DNA from 2 places in the Pseudomonas sp. P108 genome. Region 1 is predicted to be linked to the other one. Evidence: riboswitches for the same ligand, from Rfam matches in the RefSeq annotation. Region 1 holds a riboswitch; the other holds the start of a gene.
What was found. Region 1 has a riboswitch for cobalamin ahead of cobO (cob(I)yrinic acid a,c-diamide adenosyltransferase). Riboswitches for the same ligand answer to the same signal wherever they lie in the genome.

Region 1 (3,202 bases):
ACCGCCTCGGCCCCACGCCCACCATTCGGGCTCAAACCCCGTGCAATCGGCGCCAGTTCGGTAGTCGTCAGGGAATGATGATAAGTGTGCCCACGTAGCGAACCTTCCGGCAGATCCACCGCTTGCAACGCCAACGCCGCCAGACGCTTCTGCATCACCGCGTCGCCTTTGAGCAGCCCAACCAATTCGGCGCGAGTACCTTCAACGTCCGTCAGCGAATCGAGCAGATACAGCATCCCGCCACATTCAGCGAGCAACGGTTTACCCGCTGAATGATGCGCACGAATCGCTTCAACCATCGCGGTGTTCTGCGCCAGCGCAACGTGATGCAACTCCGGATAACCACCGGGCAGATACACGCTGTCCGCTTCAGGTAATTGCGTGTCGCGGATCGGCGAGAAGAAACTCAACTCAGCACCCATCGCCCGCAGCAGATCCAGACTCGCGCCATAGGTGAAGGCAAACGCCTCATCACGGGCGACGGCAATGCGTACATTCTTCAGCAGTGGCTCGACAGCGATGATGTCAGGCGCGGCGAACTCAACCGCCGGTGGCAGCGCTACCTCACAGCTGCTGGCGAGAGCGTCGGCAGCGGCGTCGAGACGCACATCGAGGTCATTCAGTTCGCTGGCCTGCACCAGGCCGAGATGCCGGCTCGGCAGTTCGATACCGGTCTCGCGGGACAATGCACCGTACCAGCGCAGGCCTTCAGTGAGACTGCCTTCGAGCAATTGCGCATGGCGCAAAGTACCGACACGATTGGCCAGCACGCCAGCGAACGGCAGGTCCGGCTGATACCTCGCCAGACCCAGCGCCAACGCACCAAAGGTCTGCGCCATCGCCGTCCCATCAATCACGCCAAGCACCGGTACACCGAAGTGCCGCGCCAGATCGGCACTGGACGGCGTTCCATCGAACAGGCCCATCACGCCCTCGATCAGAATCAGATCCGCCTCGGCAGCGGCTTCCCACAACAGACGACGACTCTCCTGCTCGCCAACCATCCACATGTCCAATTGATACACCGGCGCACCGCTGGCGCGCTCGAGAATCATCGGATCAAGGAAGTCCGGGCCGCATTTGAACACGCGCACTTTGCGCCCCTGATTGCGATGCAAACGGGCGAGCGCGGCGGTGACGGTGGTCTTGCCCTGACCGGAAGCCGGCGCGGCGATGAGCACCGCCGGGCAGTGACGTGGTTGATTCAAAGTTCGACGCCTTTCTGCGCTTTGATGCCGGCCTGGAAGGCGTGTTTGAGCATGCCCATTTCGGTGACCGTGTCGCCCATCTCGATCATTTCCGGCTTGGCCGCGCGACCGGTGACGATCACGTGCTGCATCGGCGGACGCGCCTGCAGATCGCTGAGCACCTGATCAAGATCGAGGTAGCCGTGCTTGAGAGCGATGTTCAATTCGTCGAGCACCACCAGACCAATCGACGGATCGCGCAGCAGTTCGCGGGACACCGCCCACGCGGCTTCGGCGGCGGCGATGTCGCGCTGACGATCCTGGGTTTCCCAAGTGAAGCCTTCGCCCATCACGTGGAAGCGCACCTGCTCAGGGAAGCGGCGGAAAAACAACTCTTCGCCGGTGCTGTTGCGGCCCTTGATGAACTGCACCACACCGCACTGCATGCCGTGGCCCATGGCACGGGCGAGCATGCCGAACGCCGAGCTGCTTTTGCCTTTGCCGTTGCCGGTCAGCACCAGCACCAGGCCGCACTCGTCAGGCGAGTTGGCGATACGTTCGTCGATCACGGCTTTTTTGCGCTGCATACGCGCCAGATGGCGTTCGTCGCGCTCGGGGGAATCAGTCATGGGGAGCTCTCCGTTGAGGCTGGATAACGGCGGGCAGGCACAAGAATAGACGGCAAAAAGCCTGGCATCGCCCACCGTGATGCCGCTGGATGGATCAGGCCGGTCTCCGGGCTCATGAGCGGCGTTGGCCTGACTGCGCGCCTTCCCGCTTCTTTCGAGGCAGTGGCTCAAGGCGCAGCTTTCACTCATTTACCGTTGCGGGGGCAGCGCCGGGATCGTGGTAGTTCTTCGCTTGAAGACAACCCTCACCGGCTTCCCTGTTTCACTCTGTCGACGCAGGTCACAGAGCACCTGAAACAAGCCGCGAAGGTTAGAGGGTTGGGGGTGGAGCGTCAATTAAAGAGGCGGCCATCGGGCGAATAACTGCCGCCGATCAATTATCTGCCGCCAATCTTGTGCCACACTGATACAAATGATATCAAAGAGCCATGCTTTTCCCGAAAAGCCCACCACAACAATAAAGGATGATGACGATGCAAGGCATGATCATCAGCAACCCGCGCCTGGAATTCCTGCGCCCGGTGCTCGAACGCTGGTTTGACTGTATCGACCGTTACAACGCCGTGCGCGGCGACAGCGATACCCCTTACTGGCATGACGAGAAAGCCAATCTCGGACTGCTCTCGGCGGCGGCCTGGATGGCTGAGCTGGTGACCTTGAACGAAACTCCCACGCGCAAGCAGAACGAAGAAGGCGAGCGCAACGCTCGCGCCGATCTGTTTCTTGCCGGCGCCGAAGACCGCGCCTTTATCCAGGCCACTCAGCGCTGGCCGAAGGTCACCAACCTGAATCTGACCCAAGCCCTGCTCGATATCACCAACGACGCCAAACGCATCAGCTACGCCAGCGATCTCAAGCTCGGCTGCCTGTTTATCGCGCCGCAAAAACCCCAGCACAGCGCCAGCCCCGAAGAGCTGCAGGACATGGTCGACGATCTGCAAAAGGAACACACCTGCGCGGTCGCCTGGTATTTCCCTTACGCCTACCGCAAGTTGCGCAGCGAAGCGGGCAACTATCACCCGGGAATCGCCGTGCTGTTCAAGGAAGCCCGCGGCTGAGCAGTTGAACCATCGGGCTTGCGCCCTCCTCTATGATTAGGAATGCATTCATAGGGAAGATCAGCAATGCGCAAGCCCCAGCTCGTTTTTGTCATCGCCTTCGCCGGAGGGCTCGCCGCCTGCGGTGAGACCTCCAGCCTGCAAGTCTCCGACGGCACCGGCCCGTCGCCGAAGCTGCCCGAACCGAACAAGACCCTGATCCCGACGGTGAACATCGCCCCGGCGATCGGCTGGCCCGAGGGCGGCAAACCGACAGCGGCGGCTGGCACCCAGGTGGCAGCGTTCGCCGAAGGCCTCGATCATCCGCGCTGGTTGTATGTGCTGCCCA
Region 2 (3,202 bases), 990 kb from region 1:
CTGATCCGGCCACGTCGCCCGGTGAATCACCGCAATCGGGCAATCCGCGCCGTAATGCGGCAGCAGTTCCACCAGAATCTTCGGCAAATGGTTAACCCCCAGATGAATCGCCATGGTCGCGCCATGCTGCGCCAGACTGCCGAGTTCCTCACCGGCCGGCATCGCGGTTTTATCGGCGTAGCGGGTCAGAATCACGCTTTGCGAGACGTCCGGCAACGTCAGTTCCGCACCCAGCAACGCCGCACAGGCTGCCGTTGCCGTCACTCCCGGAATAATCTCGAACGGAATATTCAGCTCGCGCAGATAGCGAATCTGCTCACCAATCGCGCCATACAGGCTCGGATCACCGGAATGCACGCGCGCCACATCATCACCGTTGGCGTGCGCGGTTTTGATCAATTCGATGATCTGTTCCAGATGCAATTCAGCGCTGTTGACCACGGTTTGCGCCTGATGACCGTCCAGCACCGCCGCCGGTACCAGCGAGCCTGCATAAATGATCACCGGGCAGCTGCGAATCAGCCGCTGGCCTTTGACAGTGATCAGTTCCGGGTCGCCGGGGCCGGCGCCGATGAAGTAGACGGTCATGGTTGAATCCTGTGAAAAAGGGGTACGGCAATCGCTTCAGATGAAGATTGCTCATGATCAGTGGCGGGGATTATCGGGAATTTATGCTGCGCCGGCCAATGCGAAGGTGGCCTGAGCGTATTTTTGCCGGGAAATCAGCAGTTTTGCCGGTGCCTGAATCAGCTGTTCGGCAAGGGCCAGCGCGGCACTTTCGGCGACGCCATAGCAACCGGTACGTTCGTAAGCGATCTCGGATCGGTGGCTGAGTCGTTCCTGATAACTGGCCAGTTCTGCGCTGCTGAAGTACAGCAACGGCAGCGCCAGCTGTGCGGCGAGTTCCTGGAGACCGGGCTCATCACGCTTCAGGTCGATACTGGCCAAGGCCTTGACTGCTTGCAGCTCAATCCGATGAGCCTGTAACGCCTGATCAAGTAACGCGCGCAGCGTACTGGCCGGGCAGCCGCGCTGGCAGCCCAGGCCGATCACGAAGGTCGGCGCTGCGCTGTCATCGGTCATGCGTGGTATTGGCCATCGCTTTTGCGGCGGAACAACCAGGCGCTGATCAGGCCGAGGGCCAGCCAGAACACCACGTTGGTCAACTGCGAAGCGATTTTGAACTGAGCTTCCAATGCCTCGGGAGCGAGCATCGAATGCACTTGCGGCTGGGGGGCACCGATTACGTGCGGCACAGCAAGGATGGCCACGCCGAGGATTTTCATCAGCCAGTGACGGCTGAACGCAATCAACGACAGGCCGACAGCGGTCGAAGCGGCCGTGCCGATCCACCACATCTGGCGCGAGGCCAGATCAGCAGCGGCAGTGCCCGGCAATTCAGGTGGCAGGCCCATCGTCGGTGCCAGTACGAATGTCGCGTAACCGGCCAGGCCCCAGAGCAAGCCTTGCGAGGTTTTGGTCGGTGCGCGCAGGGTGTACAGGCCCGCGAGCATCAGGGCGAAACCCACCGCCACCACCAGGTTGCCGCCAGTGGTCGAAACCACGCGCTGCCAACCGTCTTCCGGCTCCCAGGCTTCAGCATCGTGGGTGTGCGCAGCGGTGCCTGCGGCGTGTTCATGAACTTCAGCGACCGGTTCGGCTTTCTCGAAGGTTTCCGCCTGAAGGATCAACGGCGAGACCCAGAAACTTTGCAGCAGGGTGAGGAGCAGGGCGGCCAGCAGACCGGTGAAACCTGCGGTTTGCGCAATACGCTTGATCATGTCGACAGGTCTCAGTGGCACGGGAACGCGGCGCTGTGGCGGGTATCGTGGGCGGCGTTGTGCACCGCTTCGATGTGCGAGAAACCGGCAAAGTAGACCAGGCTGGCGCCGAGGATCGACGCGAAGATCGCGGCGGCCAGGCGTTGGCTCAGGGTGGTGGTGCTGGCGATTTTGTCCGTGTTGCTGCCGGTGCTGCTGATGATCGACATGGCGCTTCCCTCTGGAATGTCAGTGGGTGAATCGAGCGCATAAAAACCCCTGCGGGTCGGGCTCGCAGAGGTTCGAACAGCGCCCGCCCACCGCGGGTTTGTTATGTTCAGCGACGCACAAGGTGCGGGCTGTGTGTTGCGGGCCGGTCTCCGGGCTCACGAGGGGTTGGCGTCAGGCCGACCTGCAAGCGTCACCTTCCCATGCCGTACAGACACAGTGGTTTTGACGCTTCGCTCGCTTACCGTTGCGGGGGCAGCACCGGACTGACATGGCTCTGAGTAAAGCACATGATTCACCGGTTTCCCGTTTCACCCTGTGAAGGGCACCCGTAACAAGGTGTGTAGGAGAGCATGGGGGTGGGGTTTTGGTCAATTTTTGGGTGTATATCCGTTGCTGCGGGTGTGGCTGATTAGGGTTCCGCCCTTACGGCGGGTCACTTTTTCCAGACGCCGAAAAAGTAACCAAAAAGGCTTGCTCCTGCGTGCGGCCCGCTCGCTGGGGCTCGGGGTTCCTTCGCTCCGGGATCGATCCGGGCGCAGCGCCTACGGTTTGCTTCGCTGCACCTCCTCTCGCTGTGTTTGGCTGCGCCAAACGGTCGCTACGCTCCCACGCCCGGATCAATCCCTCCACTCAGCCTTCCGACGTCGCCCGTGGATCAAGATCAAGAGCAGGCGAGCTGACACTCGGCCTATTGAGTGGTGAAGAGCGGGGCGTGGTCGGCTTTGGATTTGTGGTGGTGCTTCCCCTCACCCCAGCCCTCTCCCGAGGGAGAGGGGGCCGATTTTTGGGCTTTTCAAAGCTTGAGTTCAACTCGGTATCGCACGTCGGCGTAGCTCTCCCAAACACCTCGGTCAGTCCCCTCTCCCTTGGGGAGAGGGCTAGGGTGAGGGGCTCTTGATCTGGTTTTTGATCCTGCTTTGGCTTTGGCTTTGGCTTTTGATCTTTTGCCCCTTCGGCAGGCCGAGCGAAGGTGTTCATCCGGGGGTAGGCGCGCAGCGCCGTGCGGCGCAGCCGCATTCATCGAGAGGAGGTGCAGCGAAGCAAACCGTAGGCGATGCCCCCGGATGGACACCGTAGCGAGGGAACACTGAGCCTAAGCGAAGTGCCGTACGCCAGGGGCAAAGCCTTTTGGTTCCTTTTTGGCGTTTGAAAAAGGGACTCGCTGTAAGAGCGAAACCGCCGGCGGCAGCACCCGCAGCAACGGATATGCC

Region 2: another riboswitch for cobalamin. It lies ahead of QOM10_RS12965 (CbtB domain-containing protein); the one in region 1 lies ahead of cobO (cob(I)yrinic acid a,c-diamide adenosyltransferase).

Annotation. Positions count from the first base shown of each region.
Region 1 covers NZ_CP126691.1:1,968,136-1,971,337, reverse strand. Annotated here, with positions in the region: gene QOM10_RS08690 (cobyrinate a,c-diamide synthase) at 1-1,208, opposite strand, end outside; gene cobO (cob(I)yrinic acid a,c-diamide adenosyltransferase) at 1,205-1,816, opposite strand; cobalamin riboswitch at 1,896-2,126, opposite strand; gene QOM10_RS08680 (hypothetical protein) at 2,290-2,874, shown strand; gene QOM10_RS08675 (PQQ-dependent sugar dehydrogenase) at 2,941-3,202, shown strand, end outside.
Region 2 covers NZ_CP126691.1:2,956,514-2,959,715, forward strand. Annotated here, with positions in the region: gene cobM (precorrin-4 C(11)-methyltransferase) at 1-588, opposite strand, end outside; gene QOM10_RS12955 (cobalamin biosynthesis protein) at 670-1,083, opposite strand; gene QOM10_RS12960 (CbtA family protein) at 1,080-1,781, opposite strand; gene QOM10_RS12965 (CbtB domain-containing protein) at 1,793-1,990, opposite strand; cobalamin riboswitch at 2,114-2,336, opposite strand.